DNA from 2 places in the Hydrogenovibrio kuenenii DSM 12350 genome. Region 1 is predicted to be linked to the other one. Evidence: predicted binding sites of a transcription regulator. Region 1 holds the regulator's gene; the other holds the start of a gene.

Region 1 (15,258 bases):
GAGCAAGCAGAATTAACGCAATCAGATTCGTTTTTGGAATCAATTCCAGTTGAGGCTTATGAAAATGATATCTCATCTATGGCTGTTGAAGAACAGGGTGATGTGTCTGATAGTCATGCTGGTGCATTTAATGATGGACAGATGGCTTCAGCTGCTGAGGCTATGAGCCACAATACAGTCGCAGAACAATCGATTTCTAATGTTGTGGAAGATCGTGAAGAGCAGAGCACTTTGCAGCCACAGCCAGAAGAGCCTGTTATCGAGTTGCCTGAAAATGCCGAATCTATTGAAAATTGGGTTAGGTTGATACAAAGTTTAAATATAGATGGTTGGGCTGCTGAGCTAGTGAATCAATCTATGTTGGTTTCTTATGATCAACAAAAGCTTGTATTAAGTATTGATCCTGAACAAGCTTCGGCTAAATCCGATTTGGCATTGAGCAAGTTAACAGAGGTGGTGCAGCAAAGACTTGGATGTGAGCTTGTTTATGTTGAAACTCAGGGGGAGCACTATACGCCTGCAAAATATTGGCAGCATCAAAAACAGTTGCAGCAACAAGATGCAGTGCAATCTATTTATCAAGACCCGAGTATTCAGGGTTTTGTAGATATTCTAAATATGCGAGTGATTGATTCGTCGATTCAGTCACTTGGCAAAACGCAATAATGTTTTAAAGAGAATAAGGAGAAACCATGTTTGGTGGGAAAGGTGGTCTAGGTAACATCATGAAGCAGGCGCAAGAAATGCAAAAGAATATGCAAGCTGCGCAGGAAGAAATAACCAAAATGGAAGTCGTTGGTGAAGCTGGTGGCGGCATGGTCAAAGTTGTAATGACAGGAAAGCATGAATTGGTAAAAGTTGAGCTAGATGATGGTTTGATGGATGACAAGGAAATGCTTGAAGATTTGTTTGCGGCTGCGGTGAACAGTGCTGCACGTAAAGTGGAAGAGACAACTCAAGAAAAAATGGGTGGATTAACTTCTGGTCTTGACATGCCGCCAGGCATGAAAATGCCATTTTAGTCTAACCCAGCCTGGTAGATTTTATGCAAAGTCCTTTGCTGACAGAACTGGTAAATGCGCTGAAGATTTTGCCAGGTGTTGGGCCTAAGTCTGCACAGCGCATGGCCTACTATTTGTTGGAGCGTAATAGAACGGGCGCAGAACACTTGGCTGAAGTGTTGCAGGAGTCTTTGGAGAAGATAGGGCATTGCGAGCGCTGTCGTGATTTGTCAGAAGACACTGTGTGCCATTTGTGTCGCTCTCCTTCGCGTCATGCTAATGAGCTTTGTGTTGTGGAATCGCCTTCAGATGTGTTGGCAATTGAACAGTCAGGCATTTATAGAGGGTTGTATTTCGTCTTGATGGGGCACTTATCTCCAATTGATGGTATCGGTCCCGAAGAGATAGGATTGTCTCAGCTTGAAGATCGCCTTAAGAATGAAAATATTGATGAATTAATTTTGGCGACTAACCCGACAGTTGAAGGGGAAGCGACAGCGCATTATATTCAGCAGATGGCAAATCGTTTAGAAGTGAAGGTAACGCGTTTGGCGCAAGGTATTCCTCTAGGTGGTGAGCTGGAATATATTGACAGCGGTACACTAGGGCAAGCCTTTGCTGGTCGGAAATAATTTAAGTTGTAGAAATAAAAAAGCCCTCATAATGAGGGCTTTTTTGTCATTGGAATAAGGCTTATTTTTTTGCCATTAAGAATTCCAATAGTGCCTTTTGAGCATGTAGGCGGTTTTCTGCTTCATCCCAGACGACGGAGTCAGGAGCATCTATTACAGATGTACAAACTTCTTCACCGCGGTGTGCAGGTAAGCAGTGCATAAATAATGCATCATTATCTGCACGTTGCATTAGGTCTTGATTGACCTGGAAGCTTTTAAAAGCTTTTTCACGCTTTTTCTGTTCTTCTTCTTGCCCCATGCTTGCCCAAACGTCAGTAACGACGACATCAACGTTTTCGGCAGCTTCCATAGGGTCTCTGAATACTTCTACTATGTCAGCATGAGCTTTAACGAGATCGCTATTTGGATCGTAGCCTTCTGGCGCAGCTATGCGTAACTTGAAACCGTATTGTGCAGCTGCATTAATATAGGAATGACACATATTGTTGCCATCACCAACCCAAAGTACGGTTTTACCTTGAATGGAACCTCGGTGTTCATAATAGGTTTGCATGTCTGCCAAAAGTTGGCAAGGATGAAAATCATCTGTCAATGCATTGATAACTGGAACGGAGGAGTACTGGGCAAAGGTTTCGACAATATCGTGACCGAAAGTGCGGATCATGATGCCATCAGCCATGCTTGAAATGACTTTTGCGCTGTCTTCAATTGGTTCACCGCGGCCTAGTTGAGTTGCATCCGGCGACATAAATAAAGCGTGACCGCCTAATTGTGTCATACCAATTTCAAACGAGAGACGAGTACGAGTTGAAGATTTTTCGAAAATCATCGCCAAAGTTTGGTTTTTTAAAGGTTCGTAAATTTCACCTGCTTTTTGCATAGCTTTGAGTTCGGTTGCTCGAATCAAAAGTTTATGCAGTTCATCAGGGGTGAAATCTTTTAGCGTTAAAAAATGTCTCATAATCTTATAGGGTAGTTTTTAATTTTGGTTGCTTGTTACTCTGCGCTTGAGTGGTTTTTAATAAGTGCGACCACTTTTTCAATAAGCTCATCAATTTGTTGGTTTTGAATAACAAATGGCGGCAGCAAGCGAATGGTGTCACCACGGGTGACATTAATAAGTAGCTTTTGTTCTAAGGCTTGTTTGACCAGTTCACCACATGGCGAATCAAGTTGGATACCTATCATAAAGCCTTTTCCACGAACATTGACTACGTTTGATTGGTTTTTTAGTGCTTCTTGGAAACGCTCGACAATCATCTGTCCTTTGGTATGAACTTGATCGATAAGGCTATGTGTTTCCATAACATTAAGCGTCGCAAGACCAGCGGCACAAGCCAGAGGGTTGCCGCCAAAGGTAGTGCCGTGGTTACCCGGAACAAGTACTTCTGCAGCTTTCCCTTTCGCTAAGCAAGCGCCAATGGGGACACCGTTTCCAAGTGCTTTGGCAAGTGTCATAACATCCGGCACTATGTCGTCATGCTGGTGTGCAAACCATTTTCCTGTTCTGCCAATGCCTGTTTGTATTTCATCAAGCATCAATAGCCAGTCGTTTTGTTCACAAATTTCTTTAAGCTGTTTTAGGTATCCAGGTTTTGGAACGTGAACGCCACCTTCGCCCTGAATTGGTTCAACCAATATGGCGACAATGTCTGGGTCATTACTTAGTTCTTTAACCGCTTGAACGTCATCGAACGGTACGCGTACAAAACCTTCTACTAAAGGGTAGAAGCCTTCATGTACTTTTTCATTACCCGTTGCGGACAGCGTTGCTAATGTACGCCCGTGGAAACTATTTTCCATGACGATGATTTTAGCGCGATCAATGTTTTTTTGATGGCCATATTTACGTGCGATTTTCAATGTGGCTTCATTCGCTTCTGCACCGGAGTTGGAGAAGAAAACGCGATCCATTTGAGATAGCTCAATGAGTTTTTCCGCTAATAGATTTTGTTTTTCTACTTGATACAGGTTTGAGGTGTGAATGAGTTGGCCAGCTTGATGACAAATCGCTTCTGTAACAGCAGGGTGTGTGTGGCCTAGGCTACATACGGCAATGCCGCTTACCGCATCCAAGTATTCCTGGTGGTTTTCATCACGAAGCACGGCACCGTCACCAGAAATAAAAGTGATTGGTAAGCGTGCATAGGTATTCATAATGGGGTCAACGGTTGTTGTCATAATTGTTCGTTCTTTTATCTCTTTTGGTATTAAGCTATCCTGCTTGATGCCGTTGTGCCTAAAAACAAAAAAGCAATCGCAAGACGGGCTTGGGATTGCTTTCTTCATGAAAGTTAGTTTTTTGATTTTGATGAGGAATCAAAGTAATGATTTTAGCGATAAAAAAATGAATTTCAAGCTAAACAGGGTTATTTTGTCATCTTTTCGTTTTATAAAATCCAATGATTGGGATAGAATAATCCGTTTCAGATAATTATTAATTCATGATTAACGAAGGATATTTGCAATGCAAACAATGAGCGACCGCGATGGCCTGATTTGGTTAGATGGTGAGATGGTGGACTGGCGTGAAGCTAAGACTCATGTGTTAACCCACACTCTACATTATGGAATGGGGGTGTTTGAAGGTGTGCGCGCTTATGATGCGGAGCAAGGGACTTCGATTTTCCGTTTGGAAGCACATACGGATCGATTGTTCAATTCAGCAAAAATCATGAATATGGCAATGCCGTTTTCAAAAGAAGAAATTAATGAAGCGCAACGTGCGGCAGTACGTGAAAATAATCTAAAATCGGCTTATATCCGCCCGATGGTATTTTACGGATCAGAGGGGATGGGGCTAAGAGCAGATAACTTGAAAACGCATATTGTTGTTGCAGCCTGGGAATGGGGTGCTTATATGGGTGAAGAGAATTTGCAACGCGGCATTAAGATTGCAACCTCTTCATTTACGCGTCATCATCCAAATATTACGATGACTAAAGCCAAGTCAAACGGTCAGTACATGAATTCAATGTTGGCACTACAGGAAGCAACCAGTCACGGTTGCGATGAAGCGTTGTTGTTGGATAAAGATGGCTTTGTTTCCGAAGGTTCCGGTGAAAACTTCTTTATGGTTAAGGAAGGTGTTATTTATACACCTTTCCTGACTTCTGCTCTTGATGGAATTACGCGTAAAACCATTATTCAATTTGCTAAAGAAGAAGGATTTGAAGTTGTAGAGCGTAATATTACGCGCGATGAGGTTTATATCGCAGATGAAGCGTTTTTTACAGGAACGGCCGCAGAAGTGACGCCGATTCGTGAATTGGATAATCGCGAAATTGGTACGGGTTCTAGAGGGCCGATTACGGAATTATTACAGGCAAAATATTTTGATGTAGTGCATGGGCGTTCATCTAAACACTTGGACTGGTTAACGACAGTTGCCTAATGAGATAAAGTTTTTAAGAGAGAGATTATGTCAGATCAAAGCGTTGTAAAAATAACTTATGATGATGTTCCTTTAACTTGCCCAATGAACGGCCAGGAGCAGTGGAATTCTCACCCTAAAGTCATGTTACCGATTGAAGAAACTGGTAAATCTAAGTGTCCTTATTGTGGCACTGAATATGTATTGGAAGGTTGGGATCCTAATCATAGCGCTCATTAAGCGATAGACCCCAGCCTGGCAGATTTTGTCAGTATTAAAAAAGCCCCGATTTCGGGGCTTTTTTTTGTTTGAAGATTAAGCAGAATAGTCTTTTGGTGTGGTGACCAAATTTGGTTGGTTGGGTTCTATGCCATGTACTAGGTGTTTTTCAAACTCGTTCAAACGTTTGACGACGGAGATGAATTTGGTGATGTCTGTCCAGCGGTCAATTAAGTAAGAGAAGCTATCGTTAACTTTGCCGAAGGCATTTCCTGTTTGTGTTACAACTCCCAATGATATAGCACCAGTAAACAGAGAAGGCGCCATTAATAGGTAAGGTAGGATAATCATTATTTGCCCGTATAGAGTGCTCCAGAGCGTAAAGTAGGAGTAGTGATTAAACATTCTGAAGTAGTTGGTTCTTAACCCTGTGAAGAGCTCAGTTAAAGAAGGGATGTGCGCAAAGGATTTATCATCTTCAGAGTAGACTAATTGCTTCCGGTAGGCTGCTTCTACACGTTGGTTGTTGTATTCTAGCCCCGGTAGTTTTATGCCGACAAAATATGAGATGAAAATACCACCGATAGAAGTAATTAGTGCAATCCATACCAGAGAACCTTCAATGTCTTCAAGGAAAGGTAAAGTGACTTTGCTCGACAGTGTCCAAAGAATTGGGATAAAGGCAATTAGAGTGAGCGTTGCTCGGAACATACCTAACCCCAAACTTTCTAAGCTTTTAGCAAAGTCATAGGTGTCTTGTTGAATACGTTGTGAAGCACCTTCAATGGTGTGTGGTGTTTTTTCCCAGTGAGGAAGATAGTGGAAGGTTATCGCTTGTCGCCAACGGAAAGAATAGTGTTGAGCAAAATAAAAGGCAAACATCGCAATGAAAATATAGGGGATAGCGATATAGGTAAATTCAATCATGCTGTGCCAAAACGCTTGAATATCTTTCGCTTTTTGCAGGATGTCGTAAAACTTGCCATACCAGCTATTTAGCAATACGGTTAAGTAGACTTGAAGCCAGGTTACGCCAATCAGTAGAAATAATCCTCCCCAGGCCCAAAGAGCCCACTCCTTACGACCAAAAAAACTTTTTAACATCATTTACCCTTATGATTTTTCTTTGCAGACAGTTTAGTTGATATTTATGACCGACAGAAGCGTTAATGCGTTATTTTCATTGTGCATTCAGTGTTTTTTAAGAATTATTGTGCGGGAAAAATATTAGAGATAAATTTTAGGTATAAAAAAACCCGCACAAGGCGGGTTTTTTGTAATCGATTCCGATTATGAAGAATAATACATGTCGAATTCGATTGGGTGAGTTGTTGCACGGAAACGTGTAACTTCTTCCATTTTTAACTCAATGTAAGAGTCGATAGCTTCATCAGTGAATACCCCACCAGCTTTCAAGAACTCACGATCTTTGTCTAATTCAGACAATGCTTCGTCTAGAGACGCACAAACTGTGTTATAAGTTGCTTCTTCTTCAGGAGGAAGGTCATATAGATCTTTCTCTGCTGGCTCGCCTGGATCGATCTTGTTTAGGATACCGTCAAGACCTGCCATCAACGAAGCTGTGAATGCTAGGTATGGGTTAGCAGTTGGATCTGGGAAACGAAGCTCAACACGACGTGAACGCTCAGAAGGTGCGTATGGAATACGAATAGAAGCTGAACGGTTTTTACCAGAGTAAGCTAGCAGGATTGGTGCTTCAAAACCAGGAACCAAACGCTTATAAGAGTTTGTACCAGGGTTAGTGAAAGCGTTCAATGCGCGAGCATGCTTCATTAGACCACCGATGTACCAGATAGCTTCTTGAGAAAGACCTGAGTAGATGTCACCCGCAAAAATGTTTTTACCACCTTTAGATAAAGACATGTTGATGTGCATACCAGAACCGTTATCACCAACGATTGGTTTAGGCATGAAAGTAGCTGTTTTACCAAGTGCGTTACAAGTGTTGTGTACAGCGTATTTCAAGATTTGAACTTCATCTGCTTTCGCTGTCAAAGTATTACCAGCAACTGCTAGCTCACACTGTCCACCTGCTGCCACTTCATGGTGATGTGCTTCAAGTTTTAGGCCCATAGCTTCTGCCATAGCACAGATATCTGCACGAACTTCATGAAGTTGATCAACAGGAGGAACTGGGAAGTAACCACCTTTAACTTTTGGACGGTGACCAAGGTTACCGTCAGAATATACTTTTTCAGTGTTCCAAGCGGCTTCATTACCATCAATTTTTACGAAGCTACCTGACATGTCAGAACCCCAACGAACATCGTCGAAGATAAAGAATTCTGGCTCTGGACCGAAGAATGCTGCATCTGCAATACCAGTTGATTTTAGGTAAGCTTCAGCTTTTTTAGAGATTCCGCGAGGATCTTTTTCATAAGATTCCATTGTAGCTGGCTCAACGATCATACAACGAATGATTAGTGTTGGATCGTTAGTGAATGGGTCCATAAAGAAACCATCAGTTTGTGGCATTAGCAGCATGTCTGAATCGTTAATACCTTTCCAGCCCTGAATAGAAGAACCATCAAAGGTTTCGCCGTCTGCGAAAAAGTCTTCATCAACTTTCGATGCTGGGATAGTAACGTGTTGTTCTTTACCATGAGTGTCAGTGAATCGAAGATCAACCCACTTAACGTCGTTGTCTTTCATTAGATCAAAGATTTCTTGTGACATGCTGTGTCCTTATGTTTGTGTTGATTGGCACTCAAAATAGGTGCTCTGATTACCTGTTTAAACAGGCATGATGATAGCTTGAACTGTGCCAAAATTCCAATTATTTTTTTGAATAAAATAAGTGTATGAATTTTATCAAAAAAACTATTTGTGTCTAGTTTGTAGTGATAATGAAAAATACCAATCACGCCCTAGTTTGGTGCAGAGTTTTGATTATTTTGGGGCGTAACAAAAGTGTCAAGTATTATAAGAAAATTTAATCTGTTTGTAATTTGTATGGGTTATATTTCAGGCCAATAGTAGTTTGCGTGAATTTTTGTTCTGTTTTTTGTTTCTTTAATTGTCCTATGTGCAATACCCCTAGTTGGAAAGTATTGGTTGAGATTTGAACATAATTGAGTTGGCTTCAATAAAGTTTTATTGAAAAAAACGCTGTCTAAGTTATTATTGTTCCAATTAGGAGCTCCACGCAAAATTAAGATCCTTGATTGAAGAGACTTGTCGACAGTTTGGTTTCTAAGGTTATAAAAACAAAAAAGCAGCTCCTAAAATTTTTAAAGAGGAAAGGTAAATGGATAAGCAGGATTTTACGTCACACATCTCGACCGAATTAAATCGAAATCTCGAGGCTTTATTTAACCATATTTTGGAGATGGGTGGTTTGGTTGAAAGTCAGTTCGAAGGTGCGATGATGGCTTTGACCGAGAACAACGTTAATCGAGCACAAGAAGTAATTTTGCTTGACCGTGCTGTGAATAACGCTGAAATGACGATTGATAAATTATGCGCTAAGGTCTTGTCCAGACAGCACCCTACGGCATCCGACTTGAGATTGATTATCGCGACAATTCGCATCGCCATTGATTTAGAACGTATTGGTGACGAAATTGTGAAGGTTGCCAAAATGGTAATGACCTTTGCGAAAGAAGATCAAATTGATAGCTGTGCAACCTTACCTGGTTATCTTTCGTTGATAGATATGGCCAACCGATCAATTAATATGTTGCATGATGCATTAGATGGATTTGCTCGTGTAACAACAGAAGCGTCTCTAAAGCTTATCCAAGAAGAAGAGAATGTGGATAGGATTTATAAAGAAGGTTATCGAGAAGTGATTGAAGGTTTCAAAAATACACCTGAGAAAGCAGCGTGTTTAGCGGAAGTATTAATAACTTTGCGTGCCTTAGAGCGCATTTCTGATCATGCCCGCAATATTGGTGAAAGCATTATTTATTTGATTAAGGGTAAAGACGTGAGAGAAATGGATCGCGAAACTTTAGTGGCATTTATTAACTCTCTTGAGGATTAAGATAGGATGGCGAACCACACTGTATTGGTTGTAGAGGATGAAGCGGCCATTCGTGATATGTTGAATTTCACGCTTTCGGCAGCAGATTTTAAAGTCATTGAAGCACCGAATGCAGAACAGGGCTGGAATTTGCTTTTGGAGCACCAGCCTGACTGTGTCATTCTAGATTGGATGTTGCCGGGTACCTCAGGTGTTTCTTTAGCGCAACGAATTCGCCAGCATGATCAAGTAGGACATACGCCTATTTTAATGCTGACTGCAAAAGGCGAAGAAAATGATCAGGTTAAGGGGTTTGAGGCTGGTGCAGACGACTATGTTGTGAAGCCTTTTTCACCACGTGCATTGGTAGCAAGATGTCAAGCGTTGCTTAGACGTCACATGCCGGATAAGCATTCTTCTGAAATTATCAAAGCGGGGCTTTTGCAATTAGATTTGAGTAGCTATCGTTTTACTGTTGATGGTCAAGAAGTGAAGCTTGGTCCAACCGAATTCAAATTAATGCATTTCTTTATGACTCATTCTAATCGCGTGTATACGCGTTCCCAATTATTAGATCACGTCTGGGGTGAGAGTATTATTGTTGAAGAAAGAACTGTGGATGTTCATATTCGACGACTCAGAAAAATCTTGGAACCAGTAGGTGTTGCTGATGTTATTCAAACAGTTAGAGGAGCGGGTTACCGCTTTTCTACTGACTAAATGCAAGTAGGTTATTGCATTGACTGAAGGTGTTTCAAGAGAACTTACCTGGACGATTACAACGCTTTGGGGTGCACTTTTTATAGGCTGGTTAATTGAAGATTATGAGGTGGCTTTAGCGGGTTATCTTGTTTTCTTCTTGGGGCGCCATTTTTACAGTTTGAGGAAGTTTGAACTATGGCTAAAAGGGAGCTCTAAAGCATCATACCCTCCCGCTTCAGGTTTTTGGTCTGAAATAGGCTATTTGGTTTCTCGTAAGCAACGCTCGCTTGAAAAACTAGCTGAATTACAAGCACATAAATACCAGCAACTGCAAGCAGCATCCATGTCTATACCGGATGCCATTATCTCTATTGATCCCGGTGGTAAAATAGAGTGGTTCAATGCGGCAGCTAAGCGTATGCTGCACTTAAGGCATTCTGACGTTTCCCTTTCTCTTGAACCGCTTGTTCGTGTCCCAGAGTTTATTTCTTATTTAAAGCAAGAAAATTACACTAAACCTCTAATTTTGCCCTCATTTAAAGGTGTAAAAAGAGTTTTGAGTGTATCCGTTTTTGAATATTACCAGCATCACAAACTTATTGTGATTAAAGATATTCATGAGCTTTACAACTTGGCACAAATTCGTAAAGATTTTATCGCCAATGCCTCTCATGAGTTAAGAACGCCTTTGACGGTATTTAATGGCTATTTGGAAATGATGCTGGAAATGCAGTCGGATGAGTCCACGTGGCAAAAACCTTTAGAACAAATGCATACTCAGTCGCAAAGAATGCAATCCATCATCAATGACTTGCTAACCTTGTCAGCGATGGAGTCTGAAACGTTGACTGAAGATAAAAAAGTTATTGATGTACCATCTATTCTTAATGGCCTTCAATTAAATGCAGGGCTGATTAGCTCAGATAAACATCAGTTTAAATTTGAGATAGAGCCTGGTTTAAAAATAGTAGGTTACTTAACGCCATTAACCAGTGTATTTACAAACTTGATTGCTAATGCGGTTCGCTATACACCAGAAAATGGGTCGATTACCGTTAGGTGGTATCAAAATTCAAAGGGCGTGTTTTTTGAAGTTGAGGATACTGGGATAGGCATTGCGCAAGAGCACATACCAAGAGTTACGGAAAGATTTTATCGGGTTGATACGGCAAGATCACGTGACACTGGTGGAACAGGTCTTGGTTTAGCCATTGTTAAACATATCTTAGAAAGGCACCAAGCTGAGCTGGTTATTAAAAGTCAGGTAAGGGTTGGTTCCACTTTTATTTGCCGTTTTCCACTGACTGCAAAATCAGATGCGAAGACAGAAGAAGCTTAAAGTCCAGTATATTGAAGCTTGTTTGCTTGAACTGAACCTTACGGTAGCATAATGCCTCTAATCGTGAAGTAAATCAGTGCTGCAATTAATGCAGAAGCGGGTACGGTAATAAGCCATGCAGCAACAATTTTCAGAAAGGCAGAACGCTTAACTAACTCTTTTTGATAAACCTTATTTAAAGATTTACGTTCTTTTTTGGTCAGCTCAATAGAAGCTTTATGTTGCTTTAATTCTGCCAACATTTGCTTTTTTTGAATAAGGCTAGCACTAGAAAATTGCTTAATGTATTGGTCAACATCGGTTTGTCCGAGACTTTGATAGTGCTCCCGAATGTTTTGCAGGGTTTTTGCATGATTGCGCTTTAAATATTCCCGCAGAAATCCAACACCGAAAATCCCACCAACTGCAATGTGTGTTGAGCTGACAGGTAAACCTAGTTGTGATGCCACGATAACTGTAATAGCTGCAGCCATGGCGATCGAAAAGGCCCGCATTTGATCTAAATCAGTAATTTCTTCGCCCACTGTTTTTATCAGTTTAGGACCAAATAAAGCTAAGCCTAAACTAATCCCTAGGGCGCCAATAAGCATAATCCAAAGAGGAATGCTTGCTGTCGATGCAACGCCGTCATGAACGATGGCATCATTGATTGCAGCTAAAGGCCCTACGGCATTTGCGACATCATTGGCACCATGAGCAAAGCTAAGGAGTGCTGCAGCAAAGATAAGAGGAATCGTGAAAAGGGTGTTTACACTCGCCTTTTCATTTTTCATATGTATTGATTGACCCTTCATGACTTGTTTGACGATGATGTAAACCACAATAGCGACAATAAGACCGATAAGCGTTGCGATAGAGAAATCGGTTTTCCAAATCTTTTTGAAGCCTTTTAGAATGAGATAGGTTGAGAATGCCCATGCCATGATGGAAACCATAATGGGAACCATTTTGCGGGCGGCCGCGATCATGTCTTCTTTGTAAGTAATACTGCGCTTGATCCAAAGCAGAAAGGCAGCAGCAATGGCTCCGCCTATTACAGGTGAGATGACCCAGCTTGCAACAATAGAGCCCATTTTATCCCAGTTTGCAATGTCCCAGCCGGCGGCAGCGATACCTGCGCCGAGTACACCGCCAACAATGGAGTGCGTTGTTGAAACTGGTGCGCCAACAGCAGTAGCAATATTTAGCCAAATAGCACCAGATAAAAGAGCTGCCATCATTAACCAAACAAAGGTATGGCTATTTTCAATAAGTGCTGGGTCTATGATGCCATTTTTAATGGTGTTTACAACATCGCCGCCAGCAATCAATGCCCCGGCAGATTCACAGATAGCAGCAATAATAATTGCGCCGGTCAATGTAACGGCTTTTGAACCAACCGCAGGTCCAACATTATTGGCGACATCATTAGCACCGATATTCATGGCCATGTAGCCACCAATCATCGCACCGACAATGAGCTCAATGCTGAAAGAACCCGTTCCAAGGTGAAGGTTCGCAGAAAAGATCATAATGGAGATAATAAAAAGCAGTGATGCCCCTAAGCGGAACATCTCTTTGCGACTCTTTTGAGTAGCATCTTCAATTTCATTTATATTTCGAAATTCCATGAGACTTTTGCAATTTTGATATTCGTGTGCAGATTGTAATCAATTAAGTGGGTTTTATGACAAAAATGTGACAAAAAATAACTAATGAGCTGTTTTAGCAAAATTTTCAGGAGAATTAGCTGAAAAATTTTCATTGATATGTCACATAAGTACAGATGCAACAAGTCAGAATATTAGCTTTTAATTTTGCCAAAAGGTTGAGAAGTGAAAAGGTTTGTTGTGTTGGTGATTGGTGTGTTGAGTTCTGTGGCGTCTACTCAGGCAATTTCAGAGACGGCAATTGATAGAGCTGGAGAGTCATCTGGTCAGATTTTAGAGTTTATTTCTCAAGAATGAATTCCTGGCTTTATTTGTCGAATGAATAAAGCCAAAAAGGAAGAATGTTTTAAATTAACTCTATTTCAATATCTGAAGTAGGGATAACACTACAAGTCAGAATATCTTGTCCCTCTGTCTCATAAACTGCTTCTTGAATGTTTTCGATGCTGCCTGATAGTAAACGTACTTCACAGGCACCACAGTTGCCACCACGGCAGCTATAGGGCATATCAAAGCCAGCTTCATCTAAGCATTCTAAAAGTGAGAACTGTCCATCAAATTCACATTCACCTTGCCCAATTACGGTAATTTTATGCATAACTCTTTGTTCCTTAGTTCTTAGCGTTGTGCGATTAAAAACAGAATTATTCTAACAGATTCGCTGAAGCTAATAAGTTGCATTTATGAGGAGGTGATTGGGCGGATCTGGAGTGAAAAAATAAATTAAAGGAGCTCTTGAGGCTCCTTTAATCGGAACTATAGCAGTTTACCAAACGAGTAGTTTGTAGCCTTTTTCTTGTAAGGCCATGAGTGCAGCAGCACCAACTTGAGCATATTCCGCAAAAGGGCGCATGTCCTTGTCGGTCCAACCAATGGTTTTCATTGTGTTTCCGCAAGCAATCCATCGAACATGATAATCTGTCGCCAAACTTTTCACTCGAGCGTAGATTTCGGGAGGGACTTTTCGTTGTGGATGTTTTGCCAATACGTGAATACCAGGGCCGATAGCAACCACTGCAATGCCAACATTGTCACCGAATTCAGTAATCATAGCTTGGATTGAGTTAAGAATATGTGTTTGATAGTCTGGGTCAGATTTATTCCACATGTAAACCGCTTTATGTTCCGGTGGGTCACCCGGGAAACGGTCGCTTGGTGGTATTTGAAGTTCGGGAAGGACTTTTAAAGTGTGGTTTGCTTGTTTGGTCATATCTGCGTGACTTATAACCGGCAAAGCAATGAGTACAATTAAAGCAATTAAGTTTAATTGGAAAGGTTTGGGAATGATGAACTGTTTCATATCAAGTCCTTTATGAGGTCTGATGAAAAAAATCAAATATATAGTTTTAAGTATAAACGTTATTATATAGCGAATTATTCCAAAGTATGTATTGAGAAAAAAATGAGTTTACAAGCTGTAATAGAATCGAAAATCCAAACAGCATTTCAAGTTAAGTATTTAGCCATAGAGAACGAAAGTCATATGCACTCAGGATCTGCAGTTGAATCACACTTTAAAATGACGCTAGTAGCCAATGAGTTTGAGGGGATGTCAAAGGTAAAAAGGCATCAAGCTGTATATAAAGCTTTAGCCGAAGAAATGCCAAAGTTTCATGCCTTGGCATTACATACGTTTTCGCCGACAGAGTGGCAAGAAACACCTAGTGTTGCGGACTCTCCGTTATGTCAAGGCGGTGGAAAGTAGGAAGCTACTCTTCTTCTTCAGGTACGTAGTTTGGATCTGTTTCAGGGTGTTTTAGACGCCAAATATAAATGAACTTTTCAAGGTCCAGTTTGTTTTGTAGTAAGCGTATAGCAGCGATGTATTGCTCAATATAGATGAAATTTTTTCTGCGAACACTTTGCCATAGGTGACGATATTTTGTGGGTAAAAAATCATGAAAATGTGGGATTAACCCATACTCTCCCTCAAGTGCCTCGATGCGTCTAATGGCTTCGAGTCTGGCGAGCCCTTTAAATTTGCGCTCATATTGGTCTAACATTTGACCGATGATAAAGATTATGGCGGCAGATATAATGAAGCTGGCAATGAAGTAACCTGTTAAAAAGGTGCCAAGCAATGTACCTATGACCAGTATCAGGGCGCTTACAGGCATAGTCATAACAAATAGCCATGCCTGATTGCCTTTGACTTCTTCAGTTAAGTTTGCCAAGTCAAGGTCATCAAGGTTAACTTGTTGAAGACGAGTAAGCATCTCTTCCGCTGTTGGCGGAGAGAAAGTTGCTTCCTCTTCTGCTTCAGGTTGTATATATTCGTTTTCTTCCGCCATTTCTTACCTAAGTCTTATTTACGGCAATTTTCTGGACAGTTTACCGTATGCCTTTGATTGGTAT
Region 2 (15,258 bases), 1.1 Mb from region 1:
TCGGTAATCTGGATCAAAATATTTCCACCTTGATGGAAAGCTGCCATTTTAACTCTGCCAGTTCGAGGTTTGCCTGCCGCTTCACGGACATCTGGCGCTTCAATACCATGATCAATCGAGTTTCTCACGATATGCACCAATGGATCGGTCAGAGCTTCCAACATTGTTTTATCTAATTCGGTACCTTCGCCTTCCATAACCAAATCAATGGACTTACCTAACTTTTGACTCACATCATGCACAATTCGAGGCATACGATTAAATGCAAAGCTAACTGGTAGCATACGGATATTCATTACACTTTCTTGGAGATCTCTCGTATGACGCTCAAGATGAGTTAAGCCTTCTTTTAGCTTATCAATCCAATCCGTATTATCACCACCTTGTTCAGCTTGTTCGCCAAACTGACTTAGCATTGATTGTGTGATGACTAGCTCACCGACCAAATTCACCATCTGATCAATTTTGCTCAAATCAACACGAATCGAACTATCTTGTTTCGGTGCAGCAGCCTTGGCAGCTACCGCTTTTTTGACTGGCGCAGGCTTCGCTGGAGGTTCAACAGCAGGGGCTTCCGTTTTTGTAACGGGCTCTGAAACAGATTCCATTGCTGGTGCTTCTGATTGCTCTACAGAAGGTGGGTGATATATTATTTGGGCACCATCACCATCAATCCATTCAAACACTTCTCGAATATCGTCTTCCTGAATATTGTCACCGGACAATTCAAGATTCCACTTTAAATAAAGTTTCTCAGGATCTAATGCATCTAAGTCAGGCAACTCTGAATCGTCTACAATCGCATTTAAAGAGCCTAGGGTTTCCAGCTCTCTGAATATACGGATAGGTTCATTCCCAGTCTGCAAAAGTTCTGGTTCGGGTAGTAGTTCAATTTTCCACGTACCACCAACTTGTACCTGAGGTTCAACTGTAGATTCTGCTTCGACAACCTCTTCTGCTTCTGAAGAAGCTTCCTCATCTGAACTCGATCCTAAAATCCTTTCCAAATCTGCTTGCACTTCAGCCGCACGTTCTTCATCAATGGGTTCATGGTTTTGCAATCGGGTCATCATGTCTCTTAAAACATCTACCGCTTGAAGCATGACATCATTTGCTTCTTGAGTGACTAAACGACGACCATCACGCATCTCATCCAATAAGGTTTCAAGAACATGGGTAAAATCTATAATCTCCGTAAAGCCAAAGGTTCCACTCCCGCCTTTAATGGAGTGGGCGGCACGAAAGATTTCGTTGATTTTTTCGTTATCAGGCTCTCCTGGAGGTAATTCAAGCAAGCCCGCTTCCATTACATCCAACCCTTCAAAACTTTCTTCTAGATAAGTTTGACGAAATGTCTCCATCATATCCATAGTTATCTTCCTTAGAACAGTTCCACGTCACCTTCAACAGGTTTCGAACCAATATTACTAATATAACGACTTTCTTCTGCTGCCAACGTTTGATTATGCATAGCATTCAATCTTCTGACTCTAACACGACCTGTCGTCGGGTAATACAAAATTTTTCTCGGATACACATCACCTATATCTTGAGAAACAATTTTAAATCCTTCCGTATAAATATAGTCAAATGCAAAGCCTATGTTATACCAACCAATGTTTGTTTTAGAGCTCATAATACGGCCACCGCCAAAGAGCTTAAATTCCAATCTTTCACGCCTTGCGCCAACGTTCAGTAACGCATTGACCAAGTTCTCCATCGCATAGTTGCCATAACGGTTTGCATCTGACAACTCCGAAGCGCCTGAAGCATTCTTATCCATTGGCAACATGAAGTGATTCATACCACCAACGCCTGTTACTGGATCCCTTACACACGCAGAAATACAAGAACCCAATACCGTCTCAATGCGTTCATTCTCTTTGGTAACGTAAAACTCTCCAGGAAGAATTTTATAGGTTGTTATCCCTTCTGCTGGATCAACACTTTTTTGCATAGAATTTTGTGACTATCTTGTCGTAGAAAAAAGTTTAAAAAATTATAAGACAATACTCGCATTAATTGGCATCTCTGGCAAGTCTTTGTTACAACCCTAGTCTTTTTTAGCAGCTTTCTTTTTTTCTGTTTTTGCTGCCGTTCGCTTTTGCTTGAAAAAATGCTTGATGAGCTCACTAGATTCTTGCCTAAGAATACCGAATTCGACATTAATTCGATGATTCAACTCTGGATGTTGCGCCAAATTCATTAAACTACCGACAGCTCCAGTTCTTGGATCTTCAGTCGCAATAACCAGACGAGAAATACGACTATGGACGAGTGCGCCTGCGCACATAGGGCAAGGTTCCAGAGTGACATAAAGCGTCAACCCAGGCATTCGATAATTTTCAATTACTTGCCCAGCATTGCGTAATGCAACCACTTCTGCATGAGCTGTTGGATCATGATTTTGTATGGTTTGATTCCACCCTTCGGCAACGAGTCCGTTATCATCAACCAAAACAGCGCCCACAGGCACTTCTCCTTGAGATTCTGCTATCTTAGCCAGCTCTAAAGCACGCTGCATCCAAAAAATGTCTTGCTCCAAATATTTTTCCAACGGATTAAAGCCTTTTTAGATGAAAAAAAAGGATGTCATAAACATCCTTTTTATTTTTATTCCCACTCAATCGTTGCAGGTGGCTTACTCGAAATATCGTAAGTCACCCGGGTGATACGAGGAATTTCATTGATGATACGATTCGATACAGTTTCCAAAAAATCATAAGGTAAATGCGCCCATCTCGCAGTCATGAAATCAATCGTCTCCACAGCTCTTAATGCAACAACATAGTCATACCGTCTGGCATCACCCACAACCCCAACCGATTTTACCGGTAAAAACACAGTGAAAGCTTGTGAGGTTTTATCATACAAATCAGCTGCACGAAGTTCTTCGATAAAAATATGATCTGCTAAACGTAAAATATCGGCGTACTCTTTTTTAACTTCACCCAAAATACGAACACCTAGACCAGGACCTGGGAAAGGATGACGATAAACCATATCGTGCGGTAAACCTAAAGCTACACCTAGCTTTCTCACTTCATCTTTAAACAACTCTCTCAGAGGCTCTAGAAGCTCTAACTTCATATCTTCAGGTAAACCACCGACATTATGATGAGACTTAATTACTTTTGCCTTACCGGTTTTCGAACCCGCTGATTCAATGACATCAGGATAAATAGTACCTTGCGCCAGCCATTTTACTGAATTCAGTTTCCCGGCTTCTTGATCAAACACTTCAATAAACGCGTGACCAATAATTTTTCGTTTTGCTTCTGGATCAGCCTCTCCCGCCAACTGCCCCATAAAATAATCTTCAGCATCAACACGAATGACGCGAATACCCATATTTTCAGCAAACATCGCCATGACCTGGTCACCTTCTTGATGGCGAAGCAGGCCATGATCAACAAATACACAAGTCAACTGATCACCAATTGCCTTATGTAACAAAGCCGCGACAACCGAAGAGTCAACTCCACCAGACAATCCTAGCAAAACCTCATCATCACCAACTTGTTCGTGAATACGCGCAATACTGTCTTCAATAATATTTGTCGTTGTCCATAACTTCTCACAACCACACAGCTCAACAACAAAACGCTCAAGCATTCGCGATCCCTGCTTAGTGTGAGTCACTTCTGGATGGAACTGGATACCGTAAAAATTCTTTTCTTCATTCGCCATCCCCGCAATAGGACAGTTGTCTGTTGATGCCATCAACACAAAACCTTCCGGCATCTGATCAACTCTATCGCCATGAGACATCCAAACGTCTAACATGCCATACCCTTCAGGAGTCACATGATCTTCAACGTCTTTTAACAACTTTGTATGGCCACGAGCACGAACCTGAGCATAACCATACTCATGTTCATCAGCATGAATCACCTGCCCCCCCAGTTGCTCGGCCATGGTTTGCATGCCGTAACAAATACCCAATACAGGTACACCAAGGTTAAAAACAACTTCCGGTGATTTCGGTGCGTCATCACCTATGACCGTTTCTGGGCCACCAGACAAGATAATACCTTTGGCATTAAAATTGGTAACTGCTTCCTCATCAATATCCCAAGGTTCAACTTCACAATAGACGCCAATTTCGCGAATTCGACGAGCAATTAATTGCGTATATTGCGAACCGAAGTCCAAGATAAGGATGCGATCTGCGTGAATATTCTGTTCAGTCATAAATGATGAATTCCATTAAAAAGGTACAACAAAAAGTGGGGTTGAGAGAGCGGCATTCGATAACAGATGCCGCTATATTTTAAACGCGATAGTTTGGCGCTTCTTTAGTAATTGTCACATCATGAACATGGCTTTCTGCCATCCCCGCGCCAGTGACACGTACAAATTGAGGCTTAGTATTGAACTCAACAATATCTTTACAGCCGGTATAACCCATACTAGAACGGATACCACCCACCAATTGATGGATAATAGGCGCTAAAGGTCCTTTATAAGCAACACGACCTTCAATCCCTTCAGGAACTAATTTATCTGCTGCATTTGACGACTGGAAGTAACGATCCGATGAACCTTGTTTCTGAGACATCGCCCCTAAAGATCCCATACCACGATATGACTTGTACGCTCGTCCCTGATAATATTCAACTTCCCCAGGAGATTCTTCTGTACCGGCGAACATACTACCTAACATCACAGCTGATGCACCGGCTACCAATGCTTTAGCAACATCCCCAGAAAAACGAATACCGCCATCAGCAATCAAAGGTACACCAGTTCCGTTTAAAGCTTTAGCTACATTTGAGATTGCGCTTAATTGCGGCACACCAACACCAGCAACGATACGTGTCGTACAAATAGAACCTGGACCAATACCAACTTTAACGCCATCTGCACCAGCTTTGACCAAATCTAAAGCCGCTTCTGCCGTTGCAATATTTCCACCGATAACATCAACTTGAGGGTAGTTTTCCTTAACCCACTTAACACGATCCAGCACACCTTGAGAGTGTCCGTGAGCAGTATCTACAATGATAGCGTCCACACCCGCCTTCACAAGTGCCGCCACTCTATCCGCTGTATCAGCACCGGTTCCAACTGCAGCACCGACACGCAAACGCCCATTGGAATCTTTGCTAGCATTTGGGTGCTCTGTAGATTTCGCCATATCTTTAACGGTAATCATACCTTTTAGCTTGAAATTATCATCAACAACCAAAACGCGTTCCAAGCGGTGTTTATGGAGCAATCCTAACACCACTTCTCTTTCTTCTTTTGCTTTAACTGTCACCAAACGGTCTTTAGTCGTCATAATTTCTGAAACAGGTTTTTGCAAATCAGTTACATAACGTAAATCACGACTGGTTACGATTCCGACCAAATCATTTCCATCCATAACAGGGGCGCTGGAAACACGATTCTCTTTGGTTTTTTGCATCACCTGCTCAACCGTGTCCGTCACTTGAACAGTTATCGGCTCTAAAATAACGCCGTGCTCATATTTTTTCACTTTAGTGACAACATGCGCTTGCTCTTCAACTGTCATGTTTTTATGAACAATACCAATACCACCTTCTTGAGCCATAGAAATAGCCAATCTAGCTTCTGTAACAGTATCCATTGCAGCCGAAACAAATGGAATGTTCAGTTCGATATTTTTCGTTAACTTTGTTCTGAGACTTACATCCGAAGGCAATACCGTTGAATGAGCTGGAACCAATAGAACATCGTCAAATGTTAAAGCTTCTTGCAGAATACGCATACCTATTTTCACCTTACTCTTAAAATTGATGTGCTGCTTTGCAATGTTTCTACCAACCTTCAATAAAAATTAAAAGCACTCAAAACAAACAGAAGCACAACTTGTCATCGAACCTATTTATAAACTTAAGCCGTAAATTTGATAGTCATTTCATGAGCGTTTAAAGAAACACTTACACTCTGATTTATCAAAAAATGCTGTAAAAACGGTGCAAAAACACTACTAAATAAAAAATAGTGTACATTATAATGGGTTGACACCCCATGGGTAAACTGAATAAGTTATTAGATTCATTTATTTCTTAAAAAATGTTTTATGGGCAATTTTCGTGTTTTTTCCTTTTAATCATGAAAATTTATGATTAGAATAAGAGCGGCTTAAAACTTTTTAAAAATAAATAAGCTATTTATCTTGGAGGATTCGGAATGAAAAAACTATTTGTTGGTGCAGCAATCATCACAACTTTAACTCTAGGCGCATGTTCGAGCATGCCGTCAAAATCAATGTCATATGACGATGTTGTGGCGCAAGCTACTGCACAGCATGCTAAAGCTAAAAAGCTTGGTGATGTTTGGCAACAAAAGAAAATGAAAAAACCTTATGTTGACACTTACCTAGACCAAGCCGCTGCCGCGAAGAAAAAAGGTGATGACGCAACTGCAATGAAATTTGCTCAAGAAGCATTGAAAACTGCAAATGCGGAAGTAAATCAGATGGAAAAATACGCTGACTTACAACCTGCATGGATTCCTACTAAATAATTTTTTTAGGATCTAATTAAAAAAGCCGGCTTTTGCCGGCTTTTTTATTTGCCCTTCAAAAACTCATCATCATCAAAACAACTCACCCACTGCGGTTTCAAAACCACCAATGCCAAAACCACCATGCCATTAGCAAACGCCTCCGGAATAACCATTAACGGAATATACGGCAAGAAAGACTGAGTTAACTTTTCTGTTTCATGCAAACCACCCAACCACATAACACCCGCAGCAATTAACAATGATACAAATGTACTCACCGCTGCCGCAAAAAAACCATTAAAAAGCACAAACACAAAAAAGTGTCGCTCAAGGTAGCGATAAGCAAACAAAGTCATCAGCCAAACAATGAAAATAGGAATAACAGCCATCAACACAGCATTCATTCCGAACATCAACACACCTGATTGCCCCATCGCAGTAACACCTACCAAAGCCAATATCGCTGAAAAAAGTGCAAATTGTGGCCCAAACATTAAGGTTACAGAAGCCATTAATAAAATATGAAAACTTAAACCGCCACCAATAGAAGCCGCTCCTGCCCAGATAAAAGACAAAAGGACACTGGTACCAATAAAGACGTTAAAAGCCTCAGAGTCACCTTTGATCTTATGCCACGGCGCTGTTTTTATACTCCAAACTAGCGCAAGAACCAAAAGCAACCAGCCAAGACCAATCCAAAACAAAGAAAAATGATCATCAGGTAAATTCAATTAGACCCCCTCAAAGCTTAATTCAATCTAAATTTAATTTATGTATTTCGCATATCTTACTGAGATTTAGCGCAAAATAGATTATTATTTGCCTTCTCAAAAAGCAAAAATAAACCTGCACACATGTTATCAATCAAAATATTATTTGCATTTTTCTACGACCTTCTACTGCTTTGTGCTGTTTGGTTTGTAGCTGCAATTCCATTTGTAGTTTGGCAAGGCGAAAAGCTCCAGAACTCTTCTACTGCAATACTTGGATTTCAAGTTTATTTACTTGCTATCACCTATATTTATCTTACCTATTTCTGGACACAAGCTGGACAAACCCCAGGGTTAAGAACCTGGAAACTCAGATTATCAACCCTCGACAATCGACTTTTGACAAGAAATGAGGCCAACTTACGTTTTCTAACAGGCATTTTTCTATGGCCTATCGGCTGGATCGGACTTTTTCTGCCTACAAACTACCAAACCTTGCAAGACAGGCTTGCCAAAACACAAATCTCTTCCATTCAAGATACTTGATAAAATAATTACAAACAGGCTTTATCCATGTTAATCATTCACTCCAATCAATTAACTAAACCTCAACTACAACAAATTGAAACTGCACTTAATACTACGCTTCACCCTGTCGCAAATCATTACCAAGCAAATATTTCGTGCCCAGACATGACTTTAGTTAAGAAGCTTTCTGAAGATTTCAAAATAGACATAAACCCACTGCCAAAATCATTTGCTCCAGCCAATACTAAATTAGTTATTAGTGACATGGATTCAACCCTAATTGGCATAGAGTGTGTAGATGAAATTGCCGACATGATGAACCTTAAACCTCAAGTTTCTGCCATTACCGAAGCCGCTATGCGAGGTGAATTAAACTTTGAAAGCTCTCTTAATCAACGCGTTGCTTTATTAGAAGGTCTTTCAGAATCTGCACTACAAAAGGTCTACGATGAACGCTTGTTTCTAAATCCAGGCGCTGAAGAATGGCTGGCTGGACTAAAAAGCAAGTCTATACCTTTCGCCTTAGTATCTGGCGGATTCACTTATTTTACAGACAGACTAAAGCAGCAACTAAGTATAGAGTTTTCCCGCTCAAACCAGCTTGAAATAAACAATGGCGTACTAACAGGCAAAATCGTAGGTGACATTATAGGTGCGGAAGCCAAAGCATACTTCCTACAAGAACTTTGTGACGTGCTTGGAATTGAACTAAATCAAGCCATCGCAATAGGTGATGGTGCCAATGACTTACTCATGATGAATGAAGCAGGCCTAAGCATTGCTTATCATGCGAAACCTGCCGTTCAGGAAAAAGCAGCTACCAGCTTGAATTTTAGTGGGTTAGATAAGGTTTTAGATTTTATCAACGCTGAAATCTAGCACAACACCTACAACAAAAAAAGCCCGCAATTGCGGGCTCAATAGCACATTTTTTTCCAGTTGTTTAACCGAACTTACCTGTAATGTAATTATTGGTTTGCTGTTCTTTAGGGTTCGTAAACATAATATCGGTATCGTTAAACTCTACTAAATCGCCAAGATACATAAATGCCGTGTAATCTGAAATACGAGACGCCTGCTGCATGTTATGTGTAACAATCGCGATACTGTATTTCTCTTTTAGCCCTAAAATCATTTCTTCGATTGCCAATGTTGAAATAGGATCTAATGCTGATGTTGGTTCGTCAAACAACATTAAATCAGGTTTTAGCGCAACAACACGGGTAATACATAAACGTTGTTGTTGTCCGCCAGATAAACCGCGTGCATCTTGATGCAATCTATCCTTCACCTCATTCCAAAGCGCAGCATCCTGCAACGACTTAACAATAATCTCTTCAAGATCATTTTTGTTTTTAACGCCAGCAATACGCAGTCCATAGGCAATATTTTCATAAATACTCATTGGAAATGGCGTCGGCTTTTGGAAAATCATTCCAACACGTTGACGCAAGGCGATAAAGTCATTTTCTTTTTTAATATCTAAAGTATTGCCAATAGACCCATCTCTATTTTTCAATTGAATAGCGCCATCATAGACACACCCTGGATACAAATCATGAATTCTATTCATGGCTCTTAGCAAAGTAGACTTACCACAACCACTTGGACCAATTAAGGCCGTGATATGATTTTCTTTAATTGGTAAATTAATGTTTTTTAAAGAAGGGTTTTCAGCCTTTGGGTAGGTAAAACTGAAATCCTGTATTTCCATAATATTGGCAATATCTTTCACGCTAAAAACCTTTTAATGATGCTTTTCACGAATAATGTATCGACCAAGTAAATTTAGAATCAATACAAAGAATGTTAAAACTAAAGCTGCAGCCCAAGCCAAATCTACCATTTTGTCATCTGGCATGGTTGCTAAATTATAAATTGATACAGTGATGGAAGGGAAAGTATCGGACAAATCGGTAGACCAATACACACTTGAACCACTTGTATACAAGAGTGGGGCTGTCTCTCCAACAACGCGCGCGAAAGCTAGAATTAAGCCTGTCACGATACCAACTTTAGCCGCTCTAAGAATAATATTTACAATCACATGATACTTGGATGCACCAATAGCCATACCGGCTTCTCTAAGCTCCGTTGGAACCAAACTAAGCATGTCATCAGTTGCACGCACTACAATTGGAAGCATCATAACAAACAAAGCAAATACACCTGCCCACCCGGTAGTATGTCCTGTTGGCATAACCACAACCGCATAAACAAAAGTACCAATAACAATTGAAGGTGCTGACATCATTACATCTGATAAGTCACGGATAAAGTCTGCATATTTACTACCGTTGCTGTATTCTTGCAGGTAAATACCCGCCATAATTCCGATAGGAATACCTATTACCGTTGCCAGGCCAGCTAAAACAAACTGCCCAAACAACAAGTTACGAATACCATTATTAATCAAATCATGAGTAAAAATATAAGGTGACAAGGCTTGAGAACCTTTGATAATCAAGGTAATCAAAATCCAACCCAGAAAAACCAAACCAACGACAGCCGCCAAAGTAGAAAGCCCGAGTATAATTTTATTTATTAATAATCTCATGGCTATTTACCTCTTCTCAAGAAGTAGTGTTTCGCTGTAAAAATCACCACAAAACTCACTACAAATAGAACTAATGACAAGTAGAACAATGACGCCAAACTCAGACCGCTAGACTCTGAGAAGTTATTCGCCAATACCACAGGAATAGAGTTTGTTGGGTCTGTAATCGACTTGGCATACTCGAACACACCACCGATAACAAATGCGACAGCCATCGTTTCCCCTAATGCGCGCCCCAATGAAATAATAATAGAACCTATAATTCCTGCTTTTGCATAAGGAAAAACGACATCTTTAATCACTTCAAATTTAGTTGCGCCTACCGCATAAGCAGCTTCTTTCAAAACATCAGGAGTTGTATTAATCGCATCACGACTCAGTGCTGCCATAAAAGGAATAACCATAACCCCTAAAACCAAACCTGCCACGAGCAAAGATACTGAGTGACCACCAAAAATTGAAGCTATAAATGGACCGAAATAGAACAGACCCCACATCCCGTAAATGATACTTGGAATAGCAGCCAACAACTCTATCGCAACACCCACAGGTCTTGAAATACTTGGCGGTGCAATTTCAGATAAGAATATTGCGATCCCCATTGCCAAAGGGATAGAAAAAAGTAAGGCAATAATGGTTGAGAAAACTGTACCAACTATCGCAACAGCACCACCATAAACTACTTTATGAGGCGCATCACTAATTTCAGAAGAAGCATCATCATCACCAACATTAATGTCGTCGTCGCCAACATTCACGCCGTCATCGTCGCCAACATTCACACCATCATCTAAATGGGCATCAGACGCAGAAGAAGAGGTAGCTTTAGGTGTTGCTTGCTTATCTGGTGAAGTAGGAACATCAACTGGTACATCCACCCCCCAGCGAGAATCTATTAAAAACTTAGCGCCAAACTCTTCAATAGCAGGCTTTGCAGAAATATACAGTGTCACTAAGGTTCCAACCAACACGACAAAGACCAGACTTGCACTCATCTGGGAGAGTTTCGCAAATAATTTTTCCATACCTGCCCTAATTAATCATTCATGGCTTATTAAAAGTGTTTAAATTCTAGAGGATAAACTGGCTATGTCAACTTCCAAGAGCGGCAAAACATCCTTGATGCGCGGAAAGGTTTCCCAGGTATTCATTTAGAACCCTTATAAAAGGAGCTATAGAGCCTCTTTTATAAAAATTCTAAGTGCAGTATCTTTTCAGACACCACACTTAAAATTAACAGTGATTATTTAACGCCTTTAGCAGACCAGTAACCACGGATTTTTTCTTTTACGCTTTCAGGTAAAGGAACATAACCTAGGTCAGCTGCTGCTTTATCACCATGCTTGTAAGAATAATCGAAGAAGTCAGCAACTTCTTTGTTTTTCTTAGAGTCATTAGGCAACAAGATGAAAGTTGCTGCAACCATTGGGTATGCACTTTTTGGATAAGCAATGATTGAGTAAAAATCTTTCTTAGGATCTAAGCTAGCGTGACCTGCAGCAGCAATAAAGTTTGCTTTAGTAGGTGCATAGAATTTACCACCTTGACCTTGAACTGTAGCCATTTCTAAACCGTTTTTCTTCGCATCAGCATAATCTACATAACCGATAGAGTAAGCATTAGTCTTGATTGCAGTTGAAACACCGAAGTTACCTTTACCAGCAACGCGGTTTTCCATAGGCCAGTTGATTGCTTTTTTAGCACCAAACTTTTTGTTCCAAGTTTTGTTCATTTTTGATAGGTAATAAGTGAAGTTGAACGTTGTACCTGACTTATCAGAACGGTGAACAAAAAGGATTTTCTTGTGTGGCAAGTTAACGCCAGCATTATCATGCTTCAATGAAGCGTCATCCCAATATGTGATTTTCCCCATTACGATTCCTGAAATAGACTTTTCAGAAAGCTTTAGGTTATTAACACCTGGAACGTTATATGAGAAAGTGATTGCCCCTACAACTGTTGGGAACATATAAAGACCGCTCTTATGAAGAACAGAAGGCTTCAAAGGCTTATCAGAACCACCAAAATCAACATGGCGAGCAGAAATTTCTTTAATACCTGTACCAGAACCTGTTGGTGAATAGTTCACCTTGTTACCAGTAGCATTGTAATAAGAAGAAATCCATGCTTTGTAAACTGGATATGGGAAAGAAGCTCCTGTACCTTCAATAGTAGATGCAAAAGCTGATGTTGTCATACTTGCAGCTAATGCCGCAGTCGCTAATAGTTTTCTCACGATCGTCTCCTAAAAGAGTTGGTTTTAAATGCTTGCTAACCTGACACGCTAACAAACTTAACGGAGGGAATATTAGCAAACGCCCCTTTGAAAAATTACTACACTTTTATGACATTTTCTTTGCCTAAAAATGAATACCACCCTCTTCTTTGACAATAAAAGCTCCCCCGCAAGTTTTGCCTAACTTACAAGAAACTCCTTAACACTAAATACCAAACATGCACATACCATAGTACTAGCACTGAAGCACCAATCAAGAAGCATAACTATCACTGCGATCTTAAACAGAACAGCGAACGTCGCGCAACTTTATATACCTTATTTACTTCCTAGAACTCTATCTATTTTTTATTTGTTTTTATCACTTCATTTCAGTTAACAACAATAAAACATCTTTGATCATTTTTTAAATCAAACTTATTTATTTTTCAAGCAAGAATCATTGGTAAACAATATGAGCACAACATTAAAATATCCGTTTTGATAGAATACCAATTTTGAAATTCAACCTTATTAAGCCATATGAACTATCAACCAGCAGAAAAAACCATCGCTGACGTACAAGCGGATTTGGTCAAGCGCTTCACTCATTTTGACAACTGGAAAGACCGCTACAAATATCTAATTGATATGGGAAAAACACTGCAAGGTTTGCCTGACGAATTTAAAACTGAGGAAAACCGCATTCACGGTTGCCAGTCGCAAGTCTGGATTTATATTGAGGAGCATGATGGATACTTGTTTATGCAAGCTACATCCGATGCTGCGATCGTTGCTGGGTTAATTGCACTCTTACTCAAGGTTTATCAAGGCAGAACACCTAAAGAAATCTCAGAAGCACCGCTAAATTTTCTAGCGGAAATCGGTCTAATCCAACACCTATCGGCTAACCGTTCTACTGGCTTGTATCACATGATCAAACGTATACAGTCTGAAGCACAGGCTAGAATCTAGAACTTCAACGTTTCATTTAAATATAAAAAAACCGGCTTACGCCGGGTTTTTTTAGCAATCACTCACATTATTAAGCAATCTTTAACTGCTCTTGAGTTGTACTTTCAAGTGCCGCAATTCGCTCTTCCAATGGTGGATGAGACATGAATAGCTTACCAAACTTAGATCCGCCTGCTGAGATACCAAATGCAGCCATCTGATCTGGCAACTCACCTGGATGCATCGTTTGCAATCTACGCAATGCAGCAATCATATTCTCTTTACCAGCCAAATAAGCTCCGCCATTGTCCGCATGAAACTCTCGAACACGCGAGAACCACATTGCAACAATACTTGCCAAAATACCGAATAGAATTTGCGCAACGAAATCAACGGCAATAAATGTCCAGCTCATGCCCTCTTCTTCGTTTTTAAGAATGACACGATCAACAATGTAAGCCACTACTTTTGCAAAGAAGATAACAAAGGTATTCAATACACCTTGCAACAATGCCATGGTCACCATATCACCATTTGCAACGTGAGCAACTTCATGACCTAATACAGCTTCTACTTCGTTCTTACGCATATTGCGCAACAAACCTGTCGAGACAGCAACCATTGAAGAGTTTTTTGTCATTCCTGTCGCGAATGCGTTAGGTTCTGGCGAATCATAAATCGCAACTTCTGGCATACCGATGTTTGCTTTTTGTGCAAAGCCGCGAATCGTTTCAACCAACCATTGCTCATCAGCATTACGTGGTTGTTCAATTACTTGTGCACCAACTGACATTTTTGCTAGCCACTTTGACATTGCCAAAGAAATAAATGAACCGGCAAAACCAAACACCAAAGCAAAAATAAATAGATTCTTTAAATCCAATCCCTGGCTACTCATATAGCCTTTTACACCCAACAAATTGAGTGTAATCATTGCGACAGCAATCACAGCAATGTTCATTAATAAAAACAAGCCAATACGTTTCATTGAAACCTCCGTTAGACAATGAATGTTCATCTTAATTTAATTGATGAACTTATTATTTAAAGCATAGTTAATGGCTAATATAAGCTTTTTTTATAAGCTTTCAAGTAGAAATATGTGAAGAGTCAGACTTTTTTAAGAATTAGCGCCTAAGCTTTATCCAAAGGCGCCAAATTGCCCAACCCAAACAAAATCTGCCAGGCTGGGGTAAACTGAGATTCCAGATTAACTCGACAATTTTAGTTTTAAAACGTCATTAACCTGTGCAGGATTTGCCTGCCCTTTTGAAGCTTTCATTACCTGACCAACGAAGAAACCAAACATCTTCTCTTGACCATTGCGATAAGCTTCAACTTGAGCAGTGTTTGCTGCTAAAACTTCATCCACCAAAGCTTCAATTGCGGAAGAATCCGTAATTTGTTTTAAGCCTTTGGCTTCAATGACTTCATCTGCAGAACCTTCTTGGTTCCACATGCCGTCAAATACTTGCTTAGCAATCTTGCCAGAAATCGTGTTATCTTGAATTCTTGCCAACAAACCAGCAAAGGCTTCAGCAGAAACAGGAGAGGACTCAATCCCAATCGACTGTTGATTAAGTGATTTAGATAATTCACCCATTACCCAGTTTGCAGTCAGTTTTGCATCTTTAGTTTTTGCAACCACAGCTTCAAAATATTCTGCCATAGCACGAGAACCTGTTAAAAAGCTTGCATCGTAATCAGACAAACTTAAATCGGACACATAACGCTTGCGTTTTGCATCAGGCATTTCTGGCATTTCCGCACGAATTGCTTCAATATCTTCATCTGTTACCACAACAGGCAATAAATCA

What was found. The regulator PhoB, encoded in region 1, activates phosphate uptake and scavenging genes when phosphate is short. The targets are predictions, from matches to a motif close to GNNTGTCATAAAACTGTCANAT.
Region 2: pstS (phosphate ABC transporter substrate-binding protein PstS) is a predicted target of PhoB. The motif match lies at 12,604-12,625, and genes of this name have one in related genera.

Annotation. Positions count from the first base shown of each region.
Region 1 covers NZ_JAGP01000001.1:646,775-662,032, forward strand. The annotation lists gene dnaX (DNA polymerase III subunit gamma/tau) at 1-666, shown strand, start outside; gene N745_RS0102970 (YbaB/EbfC family nucleoid-associated protein) at 693-1,022, shown strand; gene recR (recombination mediator RecR) at 1,046-1,633, shown strand; gene argF (ornithine carbamoyltransferase) at 1,695-2,597, opposite strand; gene N745_RS0102985 (acetylornithine transaminase) at 2,633-3,817, opposite strand; gene N745_RS0102995 (branched-chain amino acid transaminase) at 4,104-5,030, shown strand; gene N745_RS0103000 (zinc-finger domain-containing protein) at 5,058-5,249, shown strand; gene N745_RS0103005 (putative transporter) at 5,325-6,332, opposite strand; gene glnA (type I glutamate--ammonia ligase) at 6,519-7,925, opposite strand; gene phoU (phosphate signaling complex protein PhoU) at 8,497-9,234, shown strand; gene phoB (phosphate regulon transcriptional regulator PhoB) at 9,241-9,933, shown strand; gene phoR (phosphate regulon sensor histidine kinase PhoR) at 9,953-11,254, shown strand; gene N745_RS0103030 (inorganic phosphate transporter) at 11,293-12,864, opposite strand; gene N745_RS12785 (hypothetical protein) at 13,069-13,200, shown strand; gene N745_RS0103040 (2Fe-2S iron-sulfur cluster-binding protein) at 13,250-13,501, opposite strand; gene N745_RS0103045 (DsrE family protein) at 13,670-14,203, opposite strand; gene N745_RS0103050 (BolA family protein) at 14,306-14,608, shown strand; gene N745_RS11660 (hypothetical protein) at 14,613-15,194, opposite strand; gene N745_RS0103060 (symmetrical bis(5'-nucleosyl)-tetraphosphatase) at 15,209-15,258, opposite strand, start outside.
Region 2 covers NZ_JAGP01000001.1:1,756,825-1,772,082, forward strand. The annotation lists gene N745_RS0108330 (chemotaxis protein CheA) at 1-1,370, opposite strand, end outside; gene cheD (chemoreceptor glutamine deamidase CheD) at 1,382-1,957, opposite strand; gene tadA (tRNA adenosine(34) deaminase TadA) at 2,054-2,545, opposite strand; gene guaA (glutamine-hydrolyzing GMP synthase) at 2,614-4,194, opposite strand; gene guaB (IMP dehydrogenase) at 4,274-5,734, opposite strand; gene N745_RS0108355 (hypothetical protein) at 6,160-6,495, shown strand; gene N745_RS0108360 (energy-coupling factor ABC transporter permease) at 6,540-7,208, opposite strand; gene N745_RS0108365 (RDD family protein) at 7,332-7,733, shown strand; gene serB (phosphoserine phosphatase SerB) at 7,761-8,594, shown strand; gene pstB (phosphate ABC transporter ATP-binding protein PstB) at 8,659-9,450, opposite strand; gene pstA (phosphate ABC transporter permease PstA) at 9,463-10,272, opposite strand; gene pstC (phosphate ABC transporter permease subunit PstC) at 10,275-11,297, opposite strand; gene pstS (phosphate ABC transporter substrate-binding protein PstS) at 11,516-12,508, opposite strand; gene N745_RS0108395 (SufE family protein) at 13,031-13,462, shown strand; gene htpX (protease HtpX) at 13,533-14,429, opposite strand; gene gatB (Asp-tRNA(Asn)/Glu-tRNA(Gln) amidotransferase subunit GatB) at 14,652-15,258, opposite strand, start outside.